Regions from separate parts of the Achromobacter sp. EG18 genome, predicted to be linked through region 2. Evidence: riboswitches for the same ligand, from Rfam matches in the RefSeq annotation. Region 2 holds a riboswitch; the other holds the start of a gene.
What was found. A riboswitch is a leader RNA that binds a small molecule or an ion and turns the genes downstream of it on or off. The one in region 2 is predicted to bind glycine.
Positions count from the first base shown of each region.

Region 1: linked by a shared signal. The riboswitch ahead of gcvT (glycine cleavage system aminomethyltransferase GcvT) and the one ahead of AC6CR5_RS10390 (D-amino acid dehydrogenase) in region 2 are both predicted to bind glycine.

Region 1 is NZ_CM186213.1:3,678,415-3,692,853, reverse strand. It holds gene dcd (dCTP deaminase) at 1-369, shown strand, start outside; gene AC6CR5_RS16870 (VOC family protein) at 413-1,264, opposite strand; gene AC6CR5_RS16865 (GGDEF domain-containing protein) at 1,425-2,663, shown strand; gene AC6CR5_RS16860 (GNAT family N-acetyltransferase) at 2,633-3,205, opposite strand; gene AC6CR5_RS16855 (hypothetical protein) at 3,322-3,774, shown strand; gene AC6CR5_RS16850 (arginine/lysine/ornithine decarboxylase) at 4,029-6,290, shown strand; gene AC6CR5_RS16845 (BaiN/RdsA family NAD(P)/FAD-dependent oxidoreductase) at 6,308-7,510, shown strand; gene AC6CR5_RS16840 (superoxide dismutase) at 7,719-8,333, shown strand; gene AC6CR5_RS16835 (ZIP family metal transporter) at 8,361-9,254, shown strand; glycine riboswitch at 9,324-9,416, shown strand; glycine riboswitch at 9,450-9,572, shown strand; gene gcvT (glycine cleavage system aminomethyltransferase GcvT) at 9,660-10,760, shown strand; gene gcvH (glycine cleavage system protein GcvH) at 10,858-11,235, shown strand; gene gcvP (aminomethyl-transferring glycine dehydrogenase) at 11,328-14,201, shown strand; gene AC6CR5_RS16815 (DUF945 family protein) at 14,308-14,439, opposite strand, start outside.
Region 2 is NZ_CM186213.1:2,274,357-2,288,795, forward strand. It holds gene AC6CR5_RS10345 (methionine ABC transporter permease) at 1-219, opposite strand, end outside; gene AC6CR5_RS10350 (methionine ABC transporter ATP-binding protein) at 197-1,315, opposite strand; gene AC6CR5_RS10355 (MetQ/NlpA family ABC transporter substrate-binding protein) at 1,408-2,247, opposite strand; gene AC6CR5_RS10360 (CopD family protein) at 2,449-2,874, opposite strand; gene AC6CR5_RS10365 (spinster family MFS transporter) at 3,044-4,447, opposite strand; gene AC6CR5_RS10370 (AraC-like ligand-binding domain-containing protein) at 4,610-5,602, shown strand; gene AC6CR5_RS10375 (NAD/NADP octopine/nopaline dehydrogenase family protein) at 5,793-6,890, shown strand; gene AC6CR5_RS10380 (3-hydroxybutyryl-CoA dehydrogenase) at 6,893-7,906, shown strand; gene blaELC (ELC family class C beta-lactamase) at 7,934-9,226, opposite strand; glycine riboswitch at 9,364-9,455, shown strand; glycine riboswitch at 9,457-9,543, shown strand; gene AC6CR5_RS10390 (D-amino acid dehydrogenase) at 9,588-10,817, shown strand; gene AC6CR5_RS10395 (sulfite exporter TauE/SafE family protein) at 10,869-11,612, opposite strand; gene AC6CR5_RS10400 (PhzF family phenazine biosynthesis protein) at 11,757-12,545, opposite strand; gene pdxR (MocR-like pyridoxine biosynthesis transcription factor PdxR) at 12,603-14,105, opposite strand; gene AC6CR5_RS10410 (NAD(P)H dependent flavin oxidoreductase family protein) at 14,187-14,439, shown strand, end outside.

The DNA.
Region 1 (14,439 bases), 1.4 Mb from region 2:
AAGAACTTCGACGAAGGCTCGTTCGTGGATTTCAAGGGCGACGTCTGCATCATCCCGCCCAACTCGTTCGCGCTGGCCCGCACGGTCGAATACTTCCGCATCCCGCGCAGCGTCCTGACCATCTGCCTGGGCAAGAGCACCTACGCGCGCTGCGGCATCATCGTCAACGTGACGCCGCTCGAACCCGAATGGGAAGGCCACGTCACGCTGGAATTCTCGAACACCACGCCGTTGCCGGCCAAGATCTACGCCGGCGAAGGCTGCGCCCAGATGCTGTTCCTCGAAAGCGACGAGATCTGCGAGACTTCGTACGCCGACCGCGGCGGCAAGTACCAGGGTCAGCGCGGCGTGACGCTGCCGCGCACCTGATGCGCCAGGGCCTGTGCGAGGCTCCTTTTAGCCTGCACAGGCCCTAGGCCTGGCGCCCCGGCGCCGGGCGCAGGTAGTCGATGTCCCACTCGCTTTCCGCCACCGGCTCGAAGCCGTGGCGGCGGTAGAAGCGGTTCGAGTCGCTGCCGCGCAGCGCGCCCACGCGCACAGGCAGGCCCCGAAGGTCGGCGTCGCGCAACAGGCGGCCCAGCACCTGGCCGCCCACCCCCAGCCCTTGCGCCGCGGGCACCACATACAGATGATCCAGCCGCAGGCCGTCGCCGTCGGGGCGCAGGGCATAGAAGCCGATGCGCGCGCCGTCGCGTTCGATGAACCAGGTATGGTCGGGACGGAACGTTGCGCGCAATCGTGCCCGGGCCCGCTCGGGGTCGAACCGGCCCAGGCGTTCCAGGCTGTCGCGCATGGCCTCGATGCGGATCGCCAGCAGGGCGTCGAAATCGGCTTCGCCCACGGGCGCGTCGCGTAGCGCGCCCGCCGCCAGGGCATCGTAGCCCCGGCCCAGGAACTGCATGATGCAGATGCCATGGCCGAATGGATCGCTCAGGTGGGCGATCCGGCCCCAGTCATGCGAAACCGCCGGATCTTCGAGCCGCGCACCCGCGGCCACCGCCCGCGCCACCGCGTCATCCACGTCGTCGACCACCACGTCCAGGTGTACCGGCGTCCAGTGGCGGGCGTAGTCGCGCGGCTGGCGCACGGCGCCCGCGGCCGGCGTGCCGGCGGCCTTCTGCAGCAGGTAGATGGGCGCCGGGGCGCCCAGCATCTCGGCGCCGGTCGCGCCCAACCGGCGGTGCAGCGCCAGCCCGAAGGCGCGGCTATAGAAATCGATGGCCGCCTCGAGATCGGGCACGTCGATATTGACCAGGATGCGCATGAGGTTTTTCCAGGGTATCCGAGCGCTCAACATAGCACGGCGCGCACCCCGCGCCGGCCTCGCTAACGCGCTAAAGAACCCGCGCCCGCGACCGTAAAATGACATATGTGTTTGCCGATTTGGCGACGTCATTTCAGCAAGCGTGAGCAAGGCCCTATCCGTGCGTTACCCCCACATCCCCTGGCTGCCCCTGTTGTTCTATCCTGCGCTGCCGGTGATCGCGGCCGCGGGCTTGCTGCTTTGGCGGGACTGGCCGCCGGCCTTGACGCTGGTGGTGCCTTTCGTGCCCTGGGTGATGGCGCTGATCGGGGCGGCGATCTGCCTGATGTACCAGCGTTCGCAGACGCTGGCGCTGATGCTGGCGGTGCTGGCGCCAGCCGCCGCCTGGCCCACGCTGGCCAGCCAGGCGCCGTGGGCGTTGGCGCCGGCGCTGGTGTGGTGGTCGCTGGCCTACACCATCAACGCGTTGTGGCCCGAGCGCGCCGGCATGTTGCGCGACCTGGCGGCGCGCGTCGGCCTGATGGCCCTGGGCGCGGCCGCCATCGCGCTGGCCGGCAAGGAGGGCATGGCGCAGCTGTTCGGCGCCCTGGCGGTACAGGGCGCGCTGGCGCGGCTGGGCCTGCCGTTCGAGGCGCTGGCGGCGCTGTTGCTGACCGGGCTGACCCTGACCCTGCTGCTGCTGCGCTATGGCCGTCCGCAGCAGGCCGGCCAATGGCTGGGTTTCGTCTGCATGGCCTGGGCGTTGCCGCGGGGGACCCAGCACGAGATCGAGCTGGCCGTGATGGCCGCCGCTGCATTGACATCGCTGTCGATCTCGCTGGCGCACGAGGGTTATCACATGGCCTTCCGCGACGAGCTGACGGGCCTGCCCGGGCGCCGCGCGCTCAATGAGCGCCTGCAGCGCATGGGCCGCGTCTACACGCTGGCGATGGCCGACGTGGATCATTTCAAGGCCTTCAACGACACCCATGGCCATGACGTGGGCGACCAGGTGCTGCGCATGGTGGCGGCGCAGCTGCGCCGGGTGCCGGGCGGCGGCTACGCCTATCGCTACGGCGGCGAGGAATTCACGCTGGTGTTCCCGGGCAAGACCGCGGTCGAGGCCATGCCGCACATGGAGACCGTGCGGCGCGCCATCGAGGCCTACCAGATGCGCTTGCGCGACAAGCCGGCGCGTCCCAAGGCCGACCAGATCGGCTTGCGCCGGCGTGGCGCGCGTGGCGGCCGCAATGCGCGCCCGTTGCGGGTGACGGTGAGCATTGGCGTGGCCGAGCGCGGCGAGACCTTGCGCGCGCCGGACGCGGTCATCAAGGCGGCCGACCAGGCGCTCTACAAGGCCAAGGATGGCGGCCGCAACCAGGTGTGGGCCTACGGTTCGCGGCGCCGGGCGGGCGGGTAAGGCCGGCTGGGGCCGGCCTGCGCGCGGTCCAGCGGTAGCGCCATCAGCACTTCGTCGTACAGCACGCCGTTCACGCACAGGGCCTCGCGCTCGTGGCCGTAGGTCTCGAAGCCGAGGCTGGCGTACAACTGGCAGGCCGCGGCGTTGTTGGCGGTGACGCTCAACTGCACCGTGCGCACGCCGCGCATGGTGCCGGCATGTCCGAGGGCGGCCTGCATCAGCTGCCGCGCCAGCCCCAGGCCGCGCCAGGCCGGCGCCACGTAGACGCTCCAGATATGCGCCTTGTGACGCACCTTCAGGCGCCGCTGCCTGGCCACGCCGATGATGCCCGCCAGCGCGCCTTCGGCGAAAACGCCGAACATGGCGCTGTCGTCCGCGGGCGCGATCCAGGCCTGGAAGTCATCCAGTGTCAGCGTATGTTCCTCTTCGTAACTCGATCCGAATGCTTCCGGGGTTTCGCGCAGGGCGTCCAGGCGCAATTGGCGCAGCGCCGGGGCGTCGGAAGGGGTGAGACGTCGGACAAGCGGGGCGGAGGACGGCATCGGGGGCGAGGCAAGTGTTGGGAATAGGGAACGGTCGGGCCGCATTCGGCCAGTATAGGCAGGGTCGCTGCCTATAATGGGGTCAACGCCGCTTGCGGTTTTCAAAGGAGCCAATGATGTTCGGTTTCCTCAAGATAAACCAGGACGCCAAGCGCGACGAAGTCCAGCAAGAGTTCGTGGCGCGCGTGGCCCACGCCGCGCAGGATTTCGTCCAGGCAGCCGGCCCGGACGGGGCCGGACTCGACTACTCCCTGTCGAGCGTCCACGCGCTCGACGACGCGCTCGAAGCCGCGCACCTGGGCACCTTGCCCCTGACCCCCATGCAGACCGTCGGCGCCGCCGCCTACCTTTACGAAGTGGCCCGGCGCGCCCATGGCGGCCTGTACGAGGTCTGCGATGACGAGGACCCGGTGGTGCTGGTCTGCGGCTCGCCCGAGACCGAGGTCTGCTTCGGCGCCATCGCCAAGGTCGAGCGGCGCATCCGCTATGGCGCCGCCGAAGCCATTCCACCTTATTTCGACCGCTTCCTGGCAGCGTTGGACGCCGGCGCGGCCACCACCATCCGCTAGCCGAGGCGAGCCGCGCGGGCGCGCCGGGATGGCGTCGGCAGGGGGCCGCGCGGCGCCTTCGCCGGCGCCCGGCGCGGCCCTTTGGCGCCGTCTTCGGGAAAACCATAGGGCCTGGGGGAAAACGGCCCTACAATTCCGCCATTCCCGCCGCCGGCGGGAACCTCGCGCCCGCCTGTCATCAGACGGTTTTTCACTAGAAGTACACTCGCGTCCGCCAACCCGGTCCGATTCGCCTTGCCCCCAGGAGCGCCTGCATGAAATTCCGCTTCCCCATCTTCATCATCGACGAGGACTACCGTTCCGAGAACGCGTCCGGTCTGGGTATCCGCGCCCTGTCCGCGGCGATCGAGGCCGAGGGCGTCGAGGTGATCGGGGTGACCAGTTACGGCGACCTGAGTTCGTTCGCCCAGCAGCAGAGCCGTGCCAGCGCGTTCATCCTGTCGATCGACGATGAAGAGTTCGACGTGGATTCGCCCGAGGACGTGGCCAGCGCCATCAAGAACCTGCGCACCTTCATCGGCGAACTGCGTTTCCGCAACGCCGACATCCCCATCTACCTGTACGGCGAGACGCGCACCTCGGAACACATTCCGAACGACATCCTGCGCGAGCTGCACGGCTTCATCCACATGTTCGAGGACACCCCCGAATTCGTGGCGCGCCACATCATCCGCGAAGCGCGCAGCTATGTGGACAGCCTGCCGCCGCCGTTCTTCCGCGAGCTGGTCAAGTACGCCCAGGATGGCTCCTATTCCTGGCACTGCCCGGGTCACTCGGGCGGCGTGGCGTTCCTGAAGAGCCCGGTGGGCCAGATGTTCCACCAGTTCTTCGGCGAGAACATGCTGCGCGCCGACGTCTGCAACGCCGTCGATGAACTGGGCCAGCTGCTGGACCACACCGGCCCGGTGGCCGAGTCCGAGCTGAACGCGGCGCGCATCTTCCACGCCGACCACTGCTACTTCGTGACCAACGGCACCTCGACCTCGAACAAGGTGGTGTGGCACGCCAACGTCGCCGCTGGCGACGTGGTGGTGGTGGACCGCAACTGCCACAAGTCGATCCTGCACGCCATCACCATGACGGGCGCGATCCCGGTGTTCCTGCGCCCGACGCGCAACCACCTGGGCATCATCGGCCCTATCCCGCTGGAAGAGTTCCATCCGGACAGCATCCGCAAGAAGATCGAGGCCAACCCGTTCGCGCGCGAAGCCGTGAACAAGAACCCGCGCATCCTGACGCTCACGCAGAGCACCTACGACGGCGTGATCTACAACGTCGAGATGATCAAGAAGGAACTGGGCAGCTACGTCGACACGCTGCACTTTGACGAAGCCTGGCTGCCGCACGCGTCGTTCCACGAGTTCTACCAGGACATGCACGCGATCGGCCAGGACCGTCCGCGCAGCAAGGACGCGATGGTGTTCGCGACCCACTCCACGCACAAGCTGCTGGCCGGCATCTCGCAGGCCTCGCAGATCATCGTGCAGGAATCCGAGACCCGCAAACTGGACCGCAACGTCTTCAACGAAGCCTACCTGATGCACACGTCGACCTCGCCGCAGTACGCGATCATCGCGTCGTGCGACGTGGCCGCGGCCATGATGGAGCCGCCGGGCGGCACCGCGCTGGTCGAGGAAAGCATCCGCGAAGCCATGGATTTCCGCCGCGCCATGCGCAAGGTGGAATCCGAGTTCGGCAAGAACGACTGGTGGTTCAAGGTCTGGGGCCCGAACCGCCTGGTGTCCGAAGGCATCGGCAACCGCGACGAGTGGATCCTGGAGTCGAACGACCACTGGCACGGCTTCGGCGACCTGGCCGAAGGCTTCAACATGCTGGACCCGATCAAGGCCACGGTCATCACGCCGGGGCTGGACATGTCGGGCAGCTTCGGCGAAACCGGCATTCCCGCCGCGCTGGTCTCCAAGTACCTGACCGAGCACGGCGTGGTGGTCGAGAAGACCGGCCTGTATTCGTTCTTCATCCTGTTCACCATCGGCATCACCAAGGGCCGCTGGAACACGCTGCTGACCGCGCTGCAGCAGTTCAAGGACGACTACGACCGCAACCAGCCGCTGTGGCGCATCCTGCCGGAATTCTGCCGCGACCATCGCCGCTACGAGCGCATGGGCCTGCGCGACCTGTGCCAGCAGATCCACGAAGCCTACCGCGAGCGCGACGTGGCCCGCCTGACCACCGAGATGTACCTGAGCGACATGGTGCCGGCGCTCAAGCCGTCCGACGCCTTCGCCCGCATGGCGCACCGCGAGGTCGAGCGTGTCGACATCGACCAGCTCGAAGGCCGCGTCACCGGCGTGCTGCTGACGCCGTATCCTCCGGGCATCCCGCTGCTGATCCCGGGCGAGCGCTTCAACCGCACCATCGTCCAGTACCTGCAGTTCGCGCGCGAGTTCAACGAACGCTTCCCGGGCTTCGAAACCTACATCCACGGCCTGGCCGACGAAGTGGGGCCGGACGGCGAGAAGCGCTACTACGTTGATTGCCTGATCGAAGACTGATCAGGTCCGGAGTCCCGATGTTCGATGTCGCCGTCCTCGGTGCCGGCGCCGCCGGCATGATGTGTGCCGCGGTCGCCGGCCAGCGCGGCTTGCGCGTGGTGCTGGTGGACCACGCCGAGCGCCTGGCCGAGAAGATCCGTATCTCGGGCGGCGGCCGTTGCAACTTCACCAACATCGGCGCGGGACCCGCCAATTTCCTCTCCGACAACCCGCATTTCTGCCGCTCGGCGTTGTCGGGCTACACCCCGCAGGACTTCCTGGCGCTGCTCAAGCGCCACCGCATCGCCTGGCACGAGAAGCATCGCGGCCAGCTGTTCTGCGACGATTCCAGCGAATCCATCATCGAGATGCTGCGCGCCGAATGCGATGCCGGCGGCGTACAGTGGCGCATGGGCTGCCAGGTGGCCGAGGTGGCGCATGGCGAGGCGGGCTTCGAGCTGCGCACCAGCCAGGGCGCGATCCGCGCGGCCAAGCTGGTGGTGGCCACGGGCGGCATGGCGATCCCGCAGTTGGGCGCCACCGACTTCGGCCTGAAGCTGGCGCGCCAGTTCGGCCTGAAGGTGGTCGAGCCGCGGCCGGCGCTGGTGCCGCTGACCTTCGACGCGGCGCACTGGCAGCCGCTGGCCGAACTGTCCGGCGTGGCGCTGGAGGTCAGCCTGGCGACGGGGCAGGGCAAGGCCCGGGGGGAATTCCTGGAAGACCTGCTGTTCACCCATCGCGGGTTGTCGGGTCCGGCCATCCTGCAGATCTCCAGCTTCTGGAAACCGGGCGAGCCCATCATCATCGACCTGGCGCCGGGGCGCGACCTGGCGGCCGAACTGCTGGCGGCCAAGTCCGGCAACCGGCAGCAATTGCATACGGTGCTGGCCGGCCTGTGGCCCAAGCGCCTGGCCGACCGCTGGCTACAGCTGGCCGAGCAGGGCGGCAAGCCGGGCCTGGCGGCCTTGCGCCTGGCCGACGCGCCCGACAAGACCCTGCGCGCCCTGGCGCAGGACATCCACCAATGGACGCTGGTGCCCAGTGGCACCGCCGGCTACAAGAAGGCCGAGGTCATGCGCGGCGGCGTCGATACGCGCGGCCTGGACCAGAAATCGATGCAGGCCCGCACCACGCCCGGCCTGTACTTCATCGGCGAGACCGTGGACGTCACCGGCTGGCTGGGCGGCTACAACTTCCAGTGGGCCTGGGCCTCGGGCGTGGCCTGCGGCAAGGCGCTCTAGGCGTTCCTGGCGCTTCATCCAACGCTTTTCCCGTCCGTCGGGCGCGGGCACGCTTCGTGCTGCCCGCCAAGGCCTGCCCGGCCCATAGCCTGACTGCATGACGGGCATTGCAACGTTGTCGTTGTGATATCAAATAAAAATACCTATCATTTGTATTTCACAAATTCAGCCGTGCCGCATCCGGTGGCACCGCCTGATGGAGACCGCCTTGGCCTATACCTTGCCGACCCTGCCTTACGCCTATGACGCGCTCGAACCGCACATCGACGCGCTGACGATGGAAATCCACCACAGCAAGCACCACCAGACCTACGTCAACAACCTGAACGCCGCGCTCGAAGGCGCCGGCATCGCCACCGACGAGCCGGTCGAGGCCCTGGTGGCGCGCATCGACCAACTTCCCGAAGCCGTCCGTGGCGCGGTGCGCAACAACGGCGGCGGCCACGCCAACCACAGCCTGTTCTGGTCGGTCATGTCGCCACGGGGCGGGGGCGAGCCCGACGGCGCGCTGGCCCGCGCCATCGACACCGAACTGGGTGGCCACGCCGCCTTCCGAGAAGCCTTCACCAAGGCCGCGCTGACGCGCTTCGGCAGCGGCTGGGCCTGGCTCAGCGTGACGCCCGCCGGCAAGCTGGCGGTGGAAAGCAGTGCCAACCAGGACAGCCCGCTGATGCAGGGCAACACGCCGATCCTGGGCCTGGACGTGTGGGAACACGCCTACTATCTCAAGTACCAGAACCGCCGCCCGGAATACATCGGCGCCTTCTACAATGTGATCGATTGGCCCGAGGTGGCGCGCCGCTACGCCGCCGCCGTGGGCTGAGCCGGCATTGCGCGGGGGCAGCGGTCCATGAATACCTTCAGCCGTCATCGCATTCGGCCCGCGGCCACCAGCGTCAGTGTCTGGACGCTGGCGGTGCTGGTCGCCTGCCTGGGCCTGCACCAGATGTGGGCCTATTTCAACGACCACGCGCCGCACGTGGCCGACGCCCTGCTGGGCGGCATGGTCGCCGCGGGCGCCACCGCGGCGGGCACGTTGCCGATCCTGTTCGCGCGCACCATCCCGCAGAAGATGCAGGACAGCATGTTCGGCTTCGGCGCCGGCGTGATGCTGGCCGCCAGCGCCTTCTCGCTGGTGGCGCCGGGCATCGCGGCGGCCGAGGCGCAGGGCGCGGGGCCGTGGGGCGCCGGCCTGACGGTGGGCGCCGCCATCCTGCTGGGGGCGGCGGCGCTGTTGCTGATGGACCGGTTGCTGCCTCACGAGCATTTCATCAAGGGCCGCGAAGGTATCGAGGCCCACCGGCTGCGCCGTACCTGGCTGTTCGTCTTCGCCATCACCCTGCACAACCTGCCCGAAGGCCTGGCCATCGGCGTCGGCTACGCCGGCAACGACCCGGTGCGCGGCACGGCGCTGGCCACCGGCATCGCCATCCAGGACATCCCCGAGGGCCTGGTGGTGGCCGTGGCGTTGATCGCCGCGGGCTACAAGCGCGCGTTCGCGGTGGCGCTGGGCATGCTGTCGGGCCTGGTCGAGCCGGTGGGCGCGGTGCTGGGCGCGGCCGTGGTGGGCTGGTCGGCGGCGCTGCTGCCGTGGGGCCTGGGCTTTGCCGCCGGCGCCATGCTGTTCGTGATCAGCCACGAAATCATTCCTGAATCGCACCGCAAGGGGCACGAGGTCTACGCCACCTGCGGGCTGATGCTGGGCTTCGTGCTGATGATGCTGCTGGACACCGCGCTGGGCTGAAGCGGCGCCCGGGCGGCGATCGCGGATCAACAACGGAACCGCGTTTCGCGGTATGCTTTCGGCGCTGTCACGCATGTTGCGGGAGAGAGCGGCCGTTCGCGGCTGCCGCCGAAGGCGCAATTCGCCCGGAATCGCTCAGGTATCCCATACCGCGCATGCTTGCCCTGTCCCGGTTTTCACCGCGCGGACTCGGCAAAGCAGCACTCTGGAGAGACCTGGCGCCGCTGCCCAATCAGGGACATAGCGAGCAGCCCAGGCGCCGAAGGTGCAAACCCGCCACGCGGGGCAACTCTCAGGCAAAAGGACAGAGGGGCGGAAGATTCAGCCGTTGCGCGGGCGTTTTCCGTCTGTCCGCCAGCGGCATTCCGTAACCCTGGCACCGCTGCCGCTCCGGAGTACCCGCGCATGTCCGCACCCCTCAAACGCACCCCGCTGGCCGAAGAACATATCGCCTCCGGCGCCCGCATGGTCGATTTCGGCGGCTGGGATATGCCCCTGGCCTACGGCTCGCAACTGGAAGAGCACCACGCGGTGCGCCAGGACGCCGGCATGTTCGACGTCTCGCACATGCTCAACGCCGACGTCACGGGCCCCGACGCCTACGCCTTCCTGCAGCGCCTGGTGGCCAACGACGTCGCCAAGCTGACCGTACCGGGCAAGGCGCTCTACACCTGCATGCTGAACCCGCAGGGCGGCGTCATCGACGACCTGATCGTGTACTTCTTCGCGCTCGACGAATGGCGCGTGGTGGTCAACGCCGGCACCGCCGACAAGGACATGGCCTGGATGCAGCGCGTCAAGCAGGCCGGCAAGTTCGACGTCACCATCACGCCGCGCCGCGACTTGGCCATGATCGCCGTGCAGGGCCCCAACGCCCGCGCCAAGGTCTGGGCCGCGCGCCCGGCCTGGCAGGCCGCCAGCGAGCCGCTGACCCCGTTCGTGGCCGCGCGCGTCGGTGACGACACGCTGGTGGCGCGCACCGGTTACACCGGCGAAGACGGCTTCGAAATCGTGCTGCCCGCGGCCGAGGCGGTGCAACTGTGGCGCGACCTGGCGGCCCAGGGCGTGCGCCCGGCGGGCCTGGGCGCGCGCGACACGCTGCGCCTGGAAGCCGGCATGAACCTGTATGGCCAGGACATGGACGAACTGACCCAGCCCGGCGAAGCCGCGCTGACCTGGACGGTGTCCCTGAAGAACCCCGAGCGCCGCTTCATCGGCCGCGATGCGCTGGAGCAGTTCGCCACGCCCGCCGCCTTCGTCGGCCTGAAGCTGCAGGAACGCGGGGTGATGCGCGCCCACATGGCGGTGCGCACCGCGCAGGGCGTGGGCGAGCTCACCAGCGGCACCATGTCGCCGACGCTGGGCGTGTCGATCGGCTTTGCCCGCCTGCCGCAAGGCGTGGCCGCGGGCGACACGGTCGAGGTCGACATCCGCGGCAAGTGGGTGCCCGCCCTGGTCTGCAAGCTGCCGTTTGTCCGTAACGGCAAAGCCGTCGAACACTCGTAAACTCGAAGCTTCGCGCCGGTGGCCGGCCCTGCGGGGCGTGGCCGCCGGCGCGAGGCGCGCAACACCATTTCCTTATCCGAATCCCCCAGGAGTTCCCATGAGTCTGCCCATCGATCGCAAGTACACCGAGTCCCATGAATGGGTCAAAGCCGAAGGCGACGTGTTCGTCGTCGGCATCACCGATACCGCCCAGGACCAGCTGGGTGACCTGGTCTTCGTCGGCGACGTCAAGGTCGGCGCCAAGCTGAACGCGGGCGAGACCGCCGGCGTGGTCGAGTCGGTCAAGGCCGCCTCCGACATCTACGCGCCCGTGGCCGGCGAAATCGTCGCGTTCAACGACGAGCTGGAAAGCAACCCCAACCTGATCAACGAATCGGCCTTCACCGCCTGGATCTTCAAGATCAAGCCGGTCAACGCCGCCGATGCCGACAAGCTGCTGGACGCCGCCGGCTACGAAGCCATCGCCAACGGCTAAGCCCGTCAGGGCGGGCGCGGCGCTGGCGCCGCCGCCCGTCCATGCATCACCGTCCGTCCCTCCCGACGACACCGCCATCCCGAGATCCCCCCATGTCGCGCGCCCTAGACACCCACACCGACTTCATCCCCCGCCACATCGGCCCCTCCGACGCCGACCAGGCCGCCATGCTCGCCGCCATCGGCAGCCCCAGCTTGGACGCCCTGATCGAAGAAGTCGTGCCGCCCAAGATCCGCAGCCAGGCGCCGCTGGCGCTGCCGCCGTCGCGCAGCGAAGCCGACGTGCTGGCCGAACTGAAGCAGATCGCCGGCCGCAACAAGGTCTTTCGCAACTACATCGGCCAGGGGTACTACGGCACGCAGACGCCCAACGTGGTGTTGCGCAACATTCTCGAGAATCCCGCCTGGTACACGGCCTACACGCCGTACCAGCCCGAGATCTCGCAGGGTCGCCTGGAGGCCCTGCTGAACTACCAGACCATGGTCGCCGACCTGACCGGGCTGGACATCTCCAACGCCTCGCTGCTCGATGAAAGCACCGCCGCCGCCGAAGCCATGACGCTGGCGCGCCGCAGCGCCAAGTCGCAAAGCCCGGTGTTCTTCATCTCGCGCCACGTGCATCCGCAGACCATCGAAGTCGTGCGCACGCGCGCCGAGGGCCTGGACATCGAGATCGCCGTCGGCGACGAGACCGAAGGCCTGCCGGAATGCTTTGGTGTGCTGCTGCAGTACCCGCACAGCACCGGCTCGGTGGCCGACTACCGCAAGCTGGCCGAGACCGCCCACGCGCAAGGCGCGGTGGTGGCCGTGGCCACCGACCTGCTGGCGCTGGCGCTGCTGGCCGCGCCGGGCGAGTGGGGCGCGGACATCGCCATCGGTTCGGCCCAGCGCTTCGGCGTGCCGTTCGGTTTCGGCGGCCCGCACGCCGGCTTCATGGCCTGCAAGGACGCCTTCAAGCGCAACATGGCCGGCCGCCTGGTCGGCGTGTCCAAGGACGCCCAAGGCAACCCGGCGATGCGCCTGGCGCTGCAGACGCGCGAACAGCACATCCGCCGCGAGAAGGCCACCTCGAACATTTGCACCGCGCAGGTGCTGCTGGCCGTGATGGCCGGCATGTACGCCGTCTGGCACGGCCCGGCCGGCATCCGCCGCATCGCCGAGCGCGTGCAGCGCTACACCGCCATCCTGCGCGCCGAACTCGGCAAGCTGGGCATCAAGGTCGCCAACGACACCTTCTTCGACACGCTGCTGCTGGAAACCGGCCCGGCCACGCCCGCCATCATCACCGCCGCCGAGTGCGAGCACATCAACCTGCGCCGTGTCGACGGCGCCCGCCTGGCCGTGTCGCTGGACGAAACCGTCACCGCCGCCGACCTGCAGGCCCTGGTGAACGTGTTCGCCGCCGGCCTGGAGCGCGATGACGTCGAACTCGACATCGACGCGCTGGACGCCAAGGCGGCCGGCGGCATTCCCGCCGCCGTGGCGCGCGAAAGCGCCATCCTCAAGCACCCGGTGTTCTCCAGCGTGCAGTCGGAAACCGACATGCTGCGCTACCTGCGCAAGCTGGCCGACAAGGACCTGGCGCTGGACCGCACCATGATCCCGCTGGGCTCGTGCACCATGAAGCTGAACGCCACGGCCGAGATGATTCCCATCACCTGGCCCGAGTTCGCGCTGGTGCATCCGTTCGCGCCCGCCTCGCAGAGCAAGGGCTATGACGAGCTGATCACGCGCCTGTCGGCCGCGCTGTGCGAGATCACGGGCTACGACAACATCAGCCTGCAGCCCAACTCGGGCGCGCAGGGCGAATACGCCGGCCTGCTGGCGATCCGCGGCTACCACCAGGCCAACGGCCAGCACCAGCGCAACGTCTGCCTGATCCCGTCGTCGGCCCACGGCACCAACCCCGCGTCGGCGCAACTGGCCGGCATGGACGTGGTGGTGGTGGCCTCCGACGCCAACGGCAACGTCGACCTGGCCGACCTGCGCGCCAAGATCGAACAGGTCGGCGACAAGCTGGCCGCGCTGATGATCACTTACCCGTCCACGCACGGCGTGTTCGAGGAAGCCGTGACCGAGATCTGCGACCTGGTGCACCAGGCCGGCGGCCAGGTGTACCTGGACGGCGCCAACATGAACGCCATGGTGGGCGTGGCCAAGCCGGGCAAATTCGGCTCGGACGTGTCGCACCTGAACCTGCACAAGACCTTCTGCATTCCGCACGGCGGCGGCGGTCCGGGCGTCGGCCCGGTCGCGGTGCGCGCGCACCTGGCGCCGTACCTGCCGGGCGTGGTCAACGAGCAGGGCAAGCTGCCCGGCGAAGCCAAGGTTGGCCCGGTCTCGGCCGCGCCGTTCGGCTCGGCCGGCATCCTGCCGATCCCGTTCGTGTACATCGCGCTGATGGGCGCCGACGGCCTGCGCCGCGCCACCGAAGTCGCGATCCTGAACGCCAACTACATCGCCACCCGCCTGCGCGGCCACTACCCGGTGCTGTACGCGGGCCGCAACGGCCGCGTGGCGCACGAGTGCATCCTGGACGTGCGTCCGCTCAAGGAAACCAGCGGCATCAGCGCCGAGGACATCGCCAAGCGCCTGATGGACTACGGCTTCCATGCCCCCACCATGAGCTTCCCGGTGGCCGGCACGCTGATGGTCGAGCCGACCGAATCCGAAGGCGTGGCCGAGCTGGACCGCTTCATCGAGGCGATGATCTCGATCCGCGAGGAAATCGCCCAGGTCGAGCGCGGCGAACGCGACCGCGAGGACAACGTCCTGAAGAACGCGCCGCACACCGCCCAGATGCTGCTGGCCGAGGAATGGCTGCACGACTACCCGCGCCAGCAGGCCGCCTACCCGGTGGCTTCGCTGCGCGAGGCCAAGTACTGGCCGCCGGTGGCGCGCGTGGACAACGCCTATGGCGACCGCAACCTGGTGTGCGCCTGCCTGCCGGTCGAAGCCTACGCCTGAGGCCGCGTGACGGCCCGCCCCTTGGGGCGGGTCATCGAGGCTTGCCTGGCGACAGGCAAAAAAAACCCCCATCGCACGATGGGGGTTTTGCTTTTGCGCGGCCGTCTTACTTCCTGGCCGGCGCCGCCGACATCGCGGTGGCGAATTCCTCGGTGATGCTGAAGTAGGTGTTCAGCAGGATCTGCAGGTTCTTCTTGCCGATGCCGCCTTCGGCGTTCATGTCCATCTGCAGCACGGC
Region 2 (14,439 bases):
CACCAGCAGGATGATGAAGGGGATGGCGCGGAATGTGTTCACGGTGATCGACAGCGCCTTGTTCAGGCGCGGCCGCGGATACAGGTTGCCCGGCGCGGTGACGGTCAGCACCACCGCCAGCGTCAGGCCCGCGGCGATCGCGATGAGCGCGGACACGCCCACCATGGTCAGCGTCTGCAGGAAGGCCTGCAGGTATTTATCCAGCATCGGCAGCGACATAGCCCAGTACCTCGATCTGATCGGCCACCAGCGCGGCGCGCGCGGCCTCTTCCTGTAGAACGGCGGCCGGCACCGACACCAGCAGGCTGCCCTGGGCGTGGCCGCGCAGGCGGTCCAGCCCGCCATGCAGCAGCGTCGCGCCCGGGCCCAGCGCCGCCAGCGCCTGCAGCGACACGCCGTCGGGGCGGCCCTGGCCGGTGAAGCGCAGGCGCAGCACCGCCACGCCGGCCCTGCCCGACAGGCCCGCCAGGTCCGGCGCCAGCCGCGCCGCCAGGTCGGCCGGCAGGTCATGCTGCAAGGGCCGCAACAGCGCGCGGGTGGCGTCGGCCTGCGGATTGCCGAACACGCGCCAGACCTCGCCGTGCTCGACCTTGCGGCCGCCATCCAGCACCAGCACCTTGTGGCAGACCTCGCGGATCACCGCCATGTCGTGCGTGATCAGCACCACCGTCAGGCCCAGCTTGCGGTTGATGTCGCGCAGCAGCGCCAGGATCGACTGGGTGGTTTCGGGGTCGAGCGCCGAGGTGGCTTCGTCGCACAGCAGGATTTCGGGGTCGTGCACCAGGGCGCGGGCGATGCCCACGCGCTGCTTCTGGCCGCCGGACAGCTTGGACGGATAGGTGTCGGCCTTGTCGCGCAACCCGACCAGGTCCAGCAGCGCGTCGACCTTGGCGCGCGCCTCGGCCGGCTTGACGCCCGCGACGCGCAGCGGCAAGGCCACGTTCTGCGCCACCGTCTTGGCCGACAGCAGGTTGAAGTGCTGGAAGATCATGCCGATGCGGCGCCGCAGGCCGACCAGCGCATTTTCGTCCAGGCCGCCGACGTCCACGCCGTCGACCCGCACCTGGCCGGCGCTGGGCCGCTCCAGCATGTTGATCGAGCGCAGCAGGGTCGACTTGCCGGCGCCGCTGCGGCCGATGATACCGAACACCTCGCCGCGCCCGATGGCAAAGGAGATATCGGCCAGCGCCGTTACCGTGCCCCGCGGGCCCTGGTAGCGCTTCTGCAGTCCGTCGAAAACGATGTGGGCGTCGCGCGCCGCGTCGGCGGCGGGCCGCAGGGCCGGATCCGCCAGGGGGATGTCGTGTTGCATCATGCTGTGTTCCCGAGCCGCCCGCGCGCCCGGCTCATGCCATGGCGCGGACGGGATTGGCGGCGGCGCCGGATGGCGCCGCCGCGCCTTCCGGCTCAGAAGACCGGGATCACCGAGCCTTCGTACTTGCTCAGGATGAACTGGCGCACTTCCTCGGAGTGGTAGGCCTTGACCAGCTCGGGCACCCAGGGCGCGTTTCTGTCTTTCTCGCGCACGGCGATGATGTTGACGTAGGGGTTGTTCTCTTTCTTCTCGACCGCGATGCCGTCGCGGGTGGCGATCAGCCCGGCCTGGTAGGCGAAGCTATTGACGATGGCGGCGGTGTCGACGTCCGGCAGCGAGCGCGCCAGCACCACCGAGGCGCTTTCGACGAAGTCGAGCTTGCGCGGGTTGGAGGTCACGTCGGCCAGCGTCGCGGTGCCGGTGGCCGGATCGAAGCCGTCCTTGAGCGTGATCAGCCCCTGGTCGCGCAGGATCACCAGCGCGCGGGTCTGGTTGCTGGGGTCGTTGGGGATGCCGACCTTGGCGCCCTCGGGCAGGGCCTGCAGTGACTTGTATTTCTTCGAATAGAAGGCGATGGGCGAGATCAGCGTATTGGCGACCGACACCAGCTTGTAGCCGCGCTGCTTGATCTGGTCGTTCAGGAACGGGATGTGCTGGAACGCGTTGGCGTCCAGGTCGCCGTTGTTGAGCGCCTCGTTGGGGCTGGCGGTGCCGGTGATGACCACCGGCTCGACCGCCAGGCCGTTCTTCTTGGCGACCTGCGCCACCACTTCCCAGATCTGTTCGTCGACGCCGCCGCGCACGCCGACCTTGAGCGGTCTGGGATCGGCGGAGAACGCCGGCCCGTGGAACATGGCGGCGGCGGCCAGCACGGCGCCCAGCAGGGCCTTGGCCAACGTGCCCGCGCGGGCGCTGTAAGTACGGGGAGTCATATGGAAATCGCCTCTCAGTCGATACGGTTATGAGGAGACGATTCTAGGGATGGCCCCCGCGGCCACGAACGAATACTTCGTTGAGTCGTTATTACGGGGGTGTTTGGATATGGCGCCGGCGCATAAGCGGCCACGCCCCGCGCCGACGGCGCGCGCCGGCCCGGCATGCCGGCGCCGCGTGGCCACGCCGCAGGCCGGGCCTCAGAACGGCTTGACCACCACCAGCGTCACGATGACCGCCGCGGCGACCACCGTGAGCGGCGCGTACAGGTCGACCAGCGGCGCGCGCTTCGCGCTGCCCTGGGCCTGGCGGCGCAAGGCCGCGCTCTGCACGCCCAGCAGGCCCGACAGGACCAGCGCCAGCGCGATCTTGATCCAGATCCAGGTCATGGCGAACCAGCCGAAGGTCACGGCCAGGTGCAGGCCGACCAGCCAGGCCAGCACCATCGCCGGCGTGGTGACGAACAGCGTCCAGCGGCGCAGGGCGCCCAGCATCTTGCGTTCCCTGGGCGCCTCGTCGCTGTCGGGCGGCTGCGACGACAGCAGGAACAGCGACACGAACAGGGAGCCGCCCAGCCATGCGACCACGGCGGCGACATGCAGCATTTTGAGTAATTGGTAGGTCATGCGCGCGATTATCGCCGCAGTGGCGAATCGCGGGGGCTGGACGGGGCCCGAAGGCTTGCGCCAGGACAAAGGCGGATGCCGGTCCGGGTTGGCCCGGCCTGACCGTCGCGCCCCCGGCGCGGGCGCGGCAGCCGTATGCCGCGTCACCGGGCTTGCGGCATCGCGCGCGTCACGGCGTTTGGCCGGCGGGCGCGCGCGCCAGCGCCGCAACCTGCGCGGCGGGCGCGGCGCGCTCGCCTTCTTCCCGCGCCAGGCTGCCTCGGTACTTGCCGCAGCCTGCCGCCAGCAGGCCGATGCACAGCAGCGTGGCCACGCCGATCAGCAGCGACATGGAATGCCCCACCGCCGCCGGGTCGCGAAACAGGCGGTCGGTCAGCAGCGCCACCGCCGTGGTGCCCAGCCCCAACCCGACCAGGTTGGAGATCAGCAGGAACAGCGCCGACACCTGGGCACGCAGCTGGTTCGGCGGCAGGATCTGCATGGCCGCCGTGGACGTCGGCATGGGGAACGAGGCGAAGAACATCGCCGGCAGCAGCAGGCCCACCGACAGCCACAACCCGTTCGCCTGGGTGAAGGCCACGGCCGGCAGCGCCATGCCGATCGCGCCGATGACGCCGGCGCGCAGGGGCGCGTCGCTGTAGCCGCGCCGCGCCAGCCAGTCCATCAGCCAGCCGCCGCAGAACACGCCCGCGGTGTTGGCCACCAGCACCACCGTGCCCAGCATGTAGCCCGCCTCCACCGGCGACAGGCCGAACTTGCGCATGTAGAAGGCCGGCGTCCAGCCCAGCAGGCAGAACAGGATCATGGCGTAGAACGAAAACCCCAGGTAATGGCAGCAGAAGGTGCCGCGATGGCGGCCCAGGAAGCGGAACAATGCGCCCGCGGTGGGCTTCTGCACCCGCCCGTCGGCGTCGTGGCGCAGGCCCTTGCGCTGCGGATCGCGCACGGTCAGCAGGATCAGCAGCGCCACCAGCACGCCGGGCAGGCCGACGATGAAGAACGTCACCTGCCACGACCGCAGTTCGCCCACGCCGGGCAGGCGCACGCTATCCACGCTCTTGAGCAGGTCGATGACATAGCCGCCGATCAGGAACGCCAGGCCGCCGCCGATGAACGAGCCGATCGAATAGATGCCCACGGCGCGCCCGAGCTTGTGGCGCGGGAACATGTCGCTGAGCATCGAATACGTGGCCGGCGACAGCGCCGCCTCGCCCACTCCCACGCCGATGCGCGCCAGGAACATCTGGCCGAAGTTCTTAGACAGGCCGCAGGCGGCGGTCGCCAGGCTCCAGAAGGCCACGCCGATGGCGATGATGCGGGGCCGCGAATAGCGGTCGGCCAGCAGCGCGATGGGAATGCCCATGAAGGCGTAGAACAGCGAGAAGGCCAGCCCGTGCAGCAGGCTGAACTGGGTGTCCGAGAGCTGCAGGTCGCGCTTGATGGGTTCGATCATCAGGGCCAGGATCTGCCTGTCGACGAACGAAAATATGTACGCTAGCATGCAGATCAGGACGACATACCATTCATAGGCATAGCGTTTCTGCGCCGCGTCGGTTCCGGTATCGCCCGTCATGTTCTTCCCTTGTATCGCAATGGGATCGCGCCGGCCGCATCGAGGCGGTGGCGGCGTCCCGCTGTCTGGTTCGCCATTCCGATGGCTGCATCTGTTGTAGGCCTTTGCGCCGGCCGGCTCTATACCGGGTGCGCAACGGCTATTCCCGGGGCGCAGGAAAGCATGTTCCACGATACCTACCCGCTGCAACGCCATTGCCTGCTGGATTCGGGCAATCTTTCCGAAATCACCGACCAGGTCAGCCAGCACCTGTGGTCGCACCGCATGTGCGTGGCGCGCGGCGATCCTCTGCAATCGCGCCTGTATGGCGTGTTCTTCGGCAGCGCCGCGCTGTTCGACCTGCACTATGGCGCCGAGGTCGAGATCGACGCCGGCGACATCGCCCGCTACTACCTGGTGCGCGTCACGCTGCAAGGCGCCGGACAGGTCACGCTGGGCAAGCGCAGCGCGGCCCTGCGCGAAGGCGGCCTGACCATTTCGTCGCCCTCCGAGCGCAGCGTGCTGCGCATCGGCCCGGATTGCCGCAGCCTGATCCTGCGGGTCGAGCGGCAGGCGCTGGAACGCCAGCTGCAACAGTTGCTGGACCGTCCGCTGCGCCAGGCGCTGGTGTTCGATCTGGAGGCGGCGCCCGGTTCGGCCGGCCTGGCGGCGGTGCAGGAAACGCTGGACTACCTGTGCAGGCTGTACCAGCACCCCGCCATCGAAGGCGTGACGCAGATATTGGCGGCGGGCTTTTCCGATTACCTGGTCTCGCTGCTGCTGATGCAGCTGCCGCACAACTATTCCGAGGCGCTGCGCGCCGATCGGCGCCAGCCGCTGCCGCTGCACGTGCGGCGCGCGCGCGACTACATCGAGGACCACATCGACGCGCCCATCGCCCTGCCCGACCTGGCCGCGCATTGCGGCGTCTCGATCCGCACCTTGCAGAACGGCTTCACCCAGTTCCTGCAGCAGAGCCCCAGCGACTACCTGCGCAACCGCCGCCTGGCGCTGGCGCACGCGGCGCTGGGCAACGCCGGCGACGGCGACAGCGTCACCGACATCCTGCTGCGCTGCGGCGTGACCAGCTTCGGCCATTTCGCCACGCACTACCGCAAGCGCTACGGCTGCCTGCCGTCCGACACGCTCCGGCAGGGCCGCGCCCGCGCCTGTTGAAGGGCGGCGCGCGAGGTCTGTTCAAGCGCGGGGCGCCAGGCCCATTGCGGTGGCGGGTCGCGCCTGCCGACGCAGCGGGCCGCGCCCCGCCGCGCATTCCCTTGCCGATTCCGTATTCCGCTTGCGCCTGCGGCGCAGTCCTCCGAGCCGGCCATCGCTAGGATCGAAGCTCTCACGAAGGAGCTCGATCATGCGCATCGGCGTTATTGGAGGCGGCCACGGCTGCTACGCGGCGGCCGCCGACCTGGCGGAAAAAGCACATCGGGTGCGCCTGTGGCGCCGCGACGCGGCGGCGTTCGACAGCCTGCGCCGCGCCGGCGCCCTGGAAGTCACCGACTATCGCGGCACCCGCCGCATCGCCCTGGGCGAGGCGCCCGGCCAGATCGAGCTGACGGCCGACCTGGCCGCCGCCACCGCGGGCGCGCAACTGCTGGTGATTCCGCTGCCGTCCACCTCGCATGCGGCGCTGGCGCCCGAGCTGGCGCCGCACCTGCGCGACGGCCAGGTGGTGTTCCTGCCGCCCGGCACCTTCGGCAGCTATCTGTTTGCCCGCGCCCTACGCCAGGCCGGCAACCCGGCCGAGGTCGCCTTTGCCGAGACCGGCACCCTGCCCTATCTGGCGCGCAAGCACGGCGACCGCGTCGTCATCAGCGCCTACGCCACGCGCCTGCCCACCGGCGTATTCCCGAGTCGCCTGGCCGACTCCGCGCTGGCAACGCTGGCGCAGGCCTATCCGAGCATCGAACCGATCGAGGACGCCCTGTCCGGGGCGCTGATGAACGCCGGCCCGGTGATCCACCCGCCGCTGATCCTGATGAACGCCGGTCCGCTCGAACACTTCGAACGCTGGGACATCCACAACGAGGGCACGCAGCCGTCGATCCGCCGCGTGACCGACGCGCTGGACGCCGAACGCATCGCCATCCGCGCCGCGCTAGGCTACGCCGCGCCGCATTTCCCGCTGGCCGACCACTATGCCAGCGAGGGCGACGAATGGATGTATGGCCGCGGCGCCCACGGCAAGCTGACCGACAGCGGCGACTGGCGCGAAACCATCGACCTGGGCACGCACCGCTACATGCTGGAAGACACGCGCCTGGGCCTATCGTTCCTGGTGTCGACCGGCCGCTGGGCCGGCGTGCCCACGCCGGTGGCGCAGGGCCTGTTGAGCGTGGCCTCGGCCGTGACGGGCCGCGACCTGTACGCCGAAGGCCGCACGCTGGAGGCGCTGGGGCTGGACGCCCTGTCGCGCGCCGACATGGCCGCGCTGCTCGCGCAAGGATGCTGACCATGGAACAGACCTTGTGCGTGGTCGGCGCCGGCCGCATGGGCATGGGCATCGCGCTGTCATACATCCATGCCGGACTGGACGTTACGCTGATCGACATCAAGCCGCGCGCGCGCGGCGAACGCGCCGAAACCTTCGCCCGCGTGCTGGGCGGCCTGCGGCGCGAACTGGGCACGCTCGTGCGGTTGGGCCTGCTGGACGAGGCCCAGGCCGACACCGCGCTGGGCCGCGTGCGCCTGGTGGCGCGCGAGGACGCCCTGGCCGACCTGGCCCGCGCCCGCGTGGTGTTCGAGGCGGTGCCCGAGCAACTGGACATCAAGCGCGACACCTTCGACTGGCTCGGCGAGGCCTGCGCGCCGGACAGCGTCATCGCCTCCACCACCTCGACCTTCCTGGTCACCGAACTGGCCGACATGGTGCGCGCGCCCGGCCGCTTCCTGAACGCGCACTGGCTCAATCCCGCCTACCTGATCCCGCTGGTGGAGGTGAGCCCCGGCCCGCGGACCAGCGACGTGGCGTTGCAGGACCTGCTGGCGGTGCTGCGCCTGGCCGGCAAGACGCCGGTGCGGTGCGCGCCCGCCGCCGGCTACATCGTGCCGCGCATCCAGGCGCTGGCCATGAACGAGGCGGCCCGCATGGTCGAGGAAGGCGTGGCCAGCGCCGAGGACATCGACACCGCCGTGCGGCTGGGCTTCGGCCTGCGCTTCTCGGTGCTGGGCCTGCTGGAGTTCATCGACTGGGGCGGCGGCGACATCCTCTACTACGCCTCGCGCTACCTGTCCGGCGCGCTAGATACGCGCTTCGCGGCCCCGGCCATCATCGAACGCAACATGGAACAGGGGCGCAACGGCCTGCGCGAAGGGCAAGGCTTCTACGACTATGGCGGCATGGACGTCGAAGCGTACAAGCTGCGGCGGCTGGGCGAGTTGTGCGCGCGGCTGGAGATCATGGGGCTGCTGCCGAGGTTCGACGGCGCCAGGGCGGCCGGCCAGGCGCGCCCTGCGGCCCGATCCTGAAGGCCGCTGCGCGCCGGCCGGCGGCATTCACGGCGCCAGCGCCTCGAGCACCCGCAACGCCAACCGCACCCGCGCCTGGTTGGGATAGTTGCGGTTGGCCAGGATCACGATGCCGAGCTTGCGCGACGGCACGAATGCCACGTAGGCGCCAAAGCCATTGGTGGCGCCGGTCTTGTTGACCCACACCGACTGCCGCGGCGCCAGCGGCGGTTGCAGGGCCTTGACCGGCAGGGTCTCGAACGCGACCTGGGCGGAGTTGCCGCGCACCAGGTCGTCCACCGCCACCGGGTAGCGATACTGTTCCCAGATCAGGTCCTGCGTCATCGCGCCCAACTGGTAATAGCCGGTGTGGGTCTCGGCGATGGCACGCTGCAGCGTGGCGTCAACTGGCACGGCGCCCAGATTGATCTCGATGAAACGCAGCATGTCGCGGGCGCTGGACTTCACGCCGTAGGCCTCGTCGGCCAGCACGCCCGGGTTCACGCGCACCGGCGCGTCCTGCTTGTCGTAGCCCTGGGCGTAGTCGGGCATCTTGCGCGGCGGCACCTCCAGCCAGGTGTCGCGCAGGCCCAGCTTGGGAAACAACTGCTGCTCCATCGCCGCCACGTAGGACTCGCCCAGCGCGCGTGCCGCCACCACGCCCAGCATGCCGATGCTGGGGTTGGCATAGGTGCGCTTCGTGCCGGGCGCATACTGCGGGGTCCAGGCCTTGAGGTAGTCCATCAGTTGCGCCGTGTTCTGGACCGCGTCCGGCACCTGCAAGGGAAAGCCGCCGGCGGTGTGCGTGGCCAGGTTCACCAGCGTCAGCTTGGCGAATTCGCTGCCTTGCAGCTCGGGCACCCACTTGGCCGGACTGTCGGCCAGCGACAGGCGGCCCGTGGCCTGCGCGTAGGCGGCCAGCGTGACGGTGAAGGTCTTGCTGATCGAACCCAGTTCGAACAGGGTGTCGCTGGAAACGGCGCGGCGCGGCTGGCGCGAGGCGTCGCCATAGTTGAAGAAGCGCTGCTCGCCATTGTGGCTGACGCCGATGGCCATGCCGTCGATGCCGTATTGGCGCATGACCTCGGCCACCGCGGCGTCGACGGCGGCGGTGGCGCGATCGGCCTTGGCGGGCGTGGATGCCGGTGTCGCGGACGCCTGGGCGGGGGATGCCGGCGTGGATGTCGGCGAAGATGCGGGCGTGGATGCGGAGGCCGATGCCGTGGCTGCCTTGGCGGCGGGCGCTTGCGCAACGGCCGGGCTGGCCGAGGCGGTGCCGGCCAGGGCCAGCGCCAACGTCGCGGATAGCAGGGAAATACGGAACATTGCCGGAGCGCGCATGCGGGATCGTCCTTTCGTTTTCTGACCGGCGCGTGCCGCGCGGGTTGGCGCCCAGTGTAGAGCCTATCCGCCTCCTTCCTGGTATTAACCCTGAGTCCCGCTCGCGGCAGATTTTGGCTATTCTCACTGCGTCGATTCAAAACCCCGCAGAAGAGTCCCGTCCCCCGTGACGGGCGCCGACGGAGCAACCGCCCCGGAAACTCTCAGGCAACAGGACTGCGCGGTCTAGACAATCTGGAGAGAGGCGCCTGGCGCCCACCGAAGGGGAACCCGCGCCCTCGCGCCCGGGTGAAGCTCTCAGGTACAGAGACAGATGGGGTGCCGCGATCATCGGATCGTGGCCACGCCATCTGGAGCCATCATGCCCCGCATCGCCATCATCGGCGCCGGTATCACCGGCGTCACGTCCGCCTACGCCTTGAGCAAACTGGGCTACGACGTCACCGTCTACGACCGTCAGCGCTATCCCGCCATGGAGACGTCCTACGCCAACGGCGGCCAGTTGTCCGCCAGCAATGCCGAAGTCTGGAACAGCGCCGCCACCATCCTGAAAGGCCTGCGCTGCCTCGGCCGCCACGACGCGCCGCTGCTGCTCAATCCGCGTCCGAGCTGGCACAAGTATTCATGGCTGGCCCAGTTCATGGGGCAGATCCGCAACTATCGCCAGAACACCATCGCCACCACGCGCATGGCGATCGAGGCGCGCCAGCACCTGTACGCCATGGCCGAGGAGGAAGGCATCGATTTCGACCTGGAGCGCCGCGGCATCCTGCACATCTACCACGATGCCGCCAGCTTCGAGACCGCGCGCCGCGCCAACGCGCTGCTGCGCGAAGGCGGGCTGGAGCGGCACGCCGTCACGCCGGAGGAAATCCGCGGCATCGAGCCGACGCTGCAAACGCCCTGCCACGGCGGCTTCTATACGCCGTCCGACGCCACCGGCGACATCCACAAGTTCACCAGCGGCCTGGCGCGGGCCTGCGCGCGCCGCGGCGTGCGCTTCGAACAGGATGCCGACATCCGCGCCATCAGCCGCGACGGCCTGCCCTACGTGCTGGACCTGGCGCGCGAGGACGGCACGCGGCACGAACAGCACGAGACCGACGCCATCGTGGTCTGCGCCGGCGCCGCCAGCCGCCAGTTCGCGCGGCAATTGGGCGACAGGCTGAACATCTATCCGGTCAAGGGCTATTCGATCAGCGTGCACCTGGACGACGCCGCCAGCCAGGCCGCCGCGCCCAGCGTGAGCCTGCTGGACGAGGCCGCCAAGATCGTCACCAGCCGCCTGGGCGACCGTTTCCGCGTGGCCGGCACGGCCGAGTTCAACGGCTTCAACCTGGACATCCGCGCCGAACGCATCCAGCCGCTGGTGGACTGGACCCGCCGCCACTTTCCCGGCGTGCGCACGGCGCGCGTGGTGCCCTGGTGCGGGTTGCGGCCGATGATGCCCGACATGATGCCGCGCGTCGGCCCCGGCAAGCGGCCCGGCGTGTTCTACAACACCGGCCATGGGCACCTGGGCTGGACGCTGTCGGCGGCCACGGCGCAGATGCTGGCGGCGAGTGTGCGGGAGGGGGTCGGACTGTCGTAAAGCCATTGCGGCAGAGCACAGGCCGGGAGCGGGCCGGACGCGGACCGGCCCTCAATACCCCAGCAGCCGCGGCACCGAGGAGGCCAGCAATGTCAGTCCCGAGCAGGTCAGCAACCCCAGCACCAGGCGGCGGAACGTGACTTCCGATATGCCGATGTACAGGCGCGTGCCCAGCAGCGTGGGGATCAGCATGGCCGGCGCCACCACGGCGAACATGGGCGCCATGTCGCGCGTGACGATGCCCGTGGCCAGGTAGGTGGCCATGGTCACGGCCAGCATCGACAGGTTGAAATTCTGGATCACGGCGCGCTGCGTGTCCTTGCCGAAACCGCGCAGCGTGCACCAGAGGGTCGGCACGCTGCCGGCGAAGCCGCCGATGCCGCCCATCACGCCGCCCACCAGTCCGACCGCGCCGTCCCCCCAGCGATTGCCGCCGATGCGCGGCAAGCGCTGCGCCATCAGCATGACCGGACACCACAGCGCCAGCAGCGCGCCCAGCACGGCCTTGAACCAGTCCATGTCCAGGTGCGGCAGGATCAGGACGCCCAGCGGAATACCGGCCAGGCCACCGAGCAGGAAGGGCCACAGCAACGGCCAGTTGAAGCCGCGCCGCACCGAGAATACCGCCAGCAGCTGGCCGGTGAGCGCGCCGAACACGGCCAGCGCCGCCGCCAGCCGCGGATCCAGCACCCAGGCCCAGAACGACATGGCCACCATGCCGAAGGCAAAGCCCGACAGGCCCTGCACGAATCCCGCCACGGCCGCCCCGACGGCGACTATCCACACCGCATCCATTGCCCTGCGTCTCCTTGTTGTCGTGTCCGGCGTCGGAAGGATCGATCCGTCCGGCTCTCGTGACGGCAGATTCTAGGCGCGTGTCGCGGCGGCCTTATTTGAAGTGTTGATGAGGCAATAGGTTTTCGGTGATGGCGGCGCGGTTCACAGGAAGATCGTGCCGCGCAGGTACAACGCGGCCTGGCCGCTGATGATGACGCGGCCGTTGTCGCGCAGCTCGCAGCGCAGCTGGCCCTTGCGCGCCCCGCCCTGCTCGGCGGTGAGCCGGGTCTTGCCCAGCCGCTCGCCCCAATAAGGCGCCAGCGAGGTGTGCGCCGACCCCGTGACCGGGTCTTCGTTGACGCCGACGCGCGGCCCGAACCAGCGCGACACGAAGTCGTAGCGGGTGGACGGCGCCGTCACCGCCACGCCGCGCACGTCGAATGCCGCCAGCGCGGCGAAGTCGGGCGCGAGGCCGTCGATCAGGCTTTCGTCGTCGATCACCACCAGGTAGTCGTCGGTGCGGTACAGCGCGCGCGCCGCCGGCAGGCCGAGCGCCCGCAGCAGGCCGTCGGGGATGGCTTCGGCCACCGGGCGCCTGGCGGGAAAGTCCATCGCCAGCCCGTCGCCGGCGCGCCGCACCCGCAGTTCGCCGCTGCGGGTGGCAAAGCGCAGCACCTCTTCGCTGGCGCCCAATTGCTCGAACAGCACCCAGGCGGTCGCCAGGGTCGCATGGCCGCACAGGTCGACCTCGACCGCGGGCGTGAACCAGCGCAGCTCGTGGATGTCGCCGCGGCGCACCACGTAGGCGGTCTCGGACAGGTTGTTCTCTTCGGCAATGCGTTGCAGCGTGGCGTCCGGCAGCCATGCCTCCAGCGGCACCACCGCGGCGGGGTTGCCGCCAAAGGGCGCGGCGGAAAAAGCGTCCACCTGGTAGAGATCGAGTTGCGGCATGAGGAATCCTGGAAAAAACGGTGAAGGCGGGACGCGGCGCCGCCATGCCGCATTTTGCTACGAAACGCCCGCGACTTCCCGCAGCAGCGCCTCCAGGCTGTCCAGTTCCGCCTCCTGGCGCGCGCTGTAGCCGATCACCACGCCCGCCGGCCAGGACACGCGCCGACAGAAATCCGCGACCGGCTGCAGCCCCACGCCCAGCGTGCGCGCCCGCGCCAGCAATGCCGCCACGTCGATGCCGGGCGGCGGCCACCACACCAGGTGAAAGCCCGCATGTTCGCCGCTGACTTGCAGCGGCGCCGCGCCCACCGCCTGGCGCAACATGCGCAGCACCCGATCGCGCCGCTGCGCATAGACCGGCCGCGCCCGCCGCACGTGGCGCGCGAAACCGCCGTTCTCCAGGAACGCCGCCAGCGTCATCTGCTCGACGATGCTGCCGGAGCGGCCCGTCAGGTAGCGGGCGCGGGCGAAGTCCGCCACCAGCGGCCGGGGCAGCACCGCGTAGCCGATGCGCAGGGCGTTGAACAGGGTCTTGTTGAAGCTGCCGCAGTGGATCACGCGGTCGGCGCGGTCCAGGCTTTTCAGGGCCGCCAGCGGCGCGCCGTCGTAGTTGAATTCGCTGTCGTAGTCGTCGTCCAGGATCCAGCAACCGGCCTGCTCGGCCCAGTCCAGCAGCTCCAGGCGGCGCGACACCGGCATGGTGACGCCGGTGGGCGACTGGTGCGCCGGCGTCACATGCACCAGCCTGACGCCGCGATGGCGGCGGGCGCCGGCCACCGAGAAGCCGTGCTGGTCGATGGCCACCGGCACCACGCGCTGCGTGTACTGGCTGAACAGCGGCATGGCATTGAGGTAGCCGGGGTCTTCCACCAGCACCTTGTCGCGCGGCGTGAGCAGAAGGCGCCCGCTGAGATCGAGGCCGTCGCGGATGCCGGTCAGCACCACCACCTGGTCGGCATCGCAGGCAATGCCGCGCGCCGCGCCGAGATAGCGCGCGATCTGTTCGCGCAGGGGATACCAGCCCTGCGGATCCTCGCGCGCCAGTTGCGCCGCCGTCACCCGCCGGGCGCTGGCCAGCAGGCCCTGGCGCCAGGCCGCCATGGGGAACAGCGAGGCGTCGGCGCCGCGCGCGGTGAAAGGCGGTTCGTGCCGCAAGGGAGGAACCGAACGGTCGGCATCCCGCGGGGCCGAGCGCGGCGCGGCGTGCGTGGCGGCAGCGGGCGCCGTGGCCGTATCGCCCGGCAGTCCGTGGCGAAAGAAATTGTCCGGGATGACCGCCGCCACATAGGTGCCGGACCCGACCGCGCCGGCGGTATAGCCTTCGCCGCGCAACTGGTCGTAGGCGGCCTCGACGGTGGAACGGGCAACATGCCAGCGCGCCGCCAGGCTGCGGGTGGACGGCAGCCGCCCGCCCGAGGGCAGGACGCCGCGCAGGATGCGCTCGCGGATCTGCCGGTACACCCAGGACTGCTTGGATTCGTCCGGGCGCGGCGGATCGACCGGCAGGTCCAGGCTGGCCTCCTGGCGGGTATCGCGCGAAAGTGGCTTGGTCTGGTTCATGAAAATGGCCCTATTTCATCGAGCCATTCTATCGCTACATTGCCCCCATCGCCCCCCGGGGCACGCCACCGGAATCGCGCCATGTCCACGCCCGCCCACGCCATCACCCTCGAGCACGGCCGCTTCACCAGCGATGGCAGCACCTCGATCCTGGAAGCCGCGCTGGCCCAGGGCGTGGCCGTGCCGTTTTCCTGTCAGCGCGGCGAGTGCGGGTCGTGCCGGGCCCAGGTGGCCGGCGGCGCCTACGCCCGCATCGCGCCGCCCACCGAGCGCACCTATGTCACCGCCGCCGACGAATTGCTGATGTGCCAGTGCCGGGCGACCGGTGACCTGG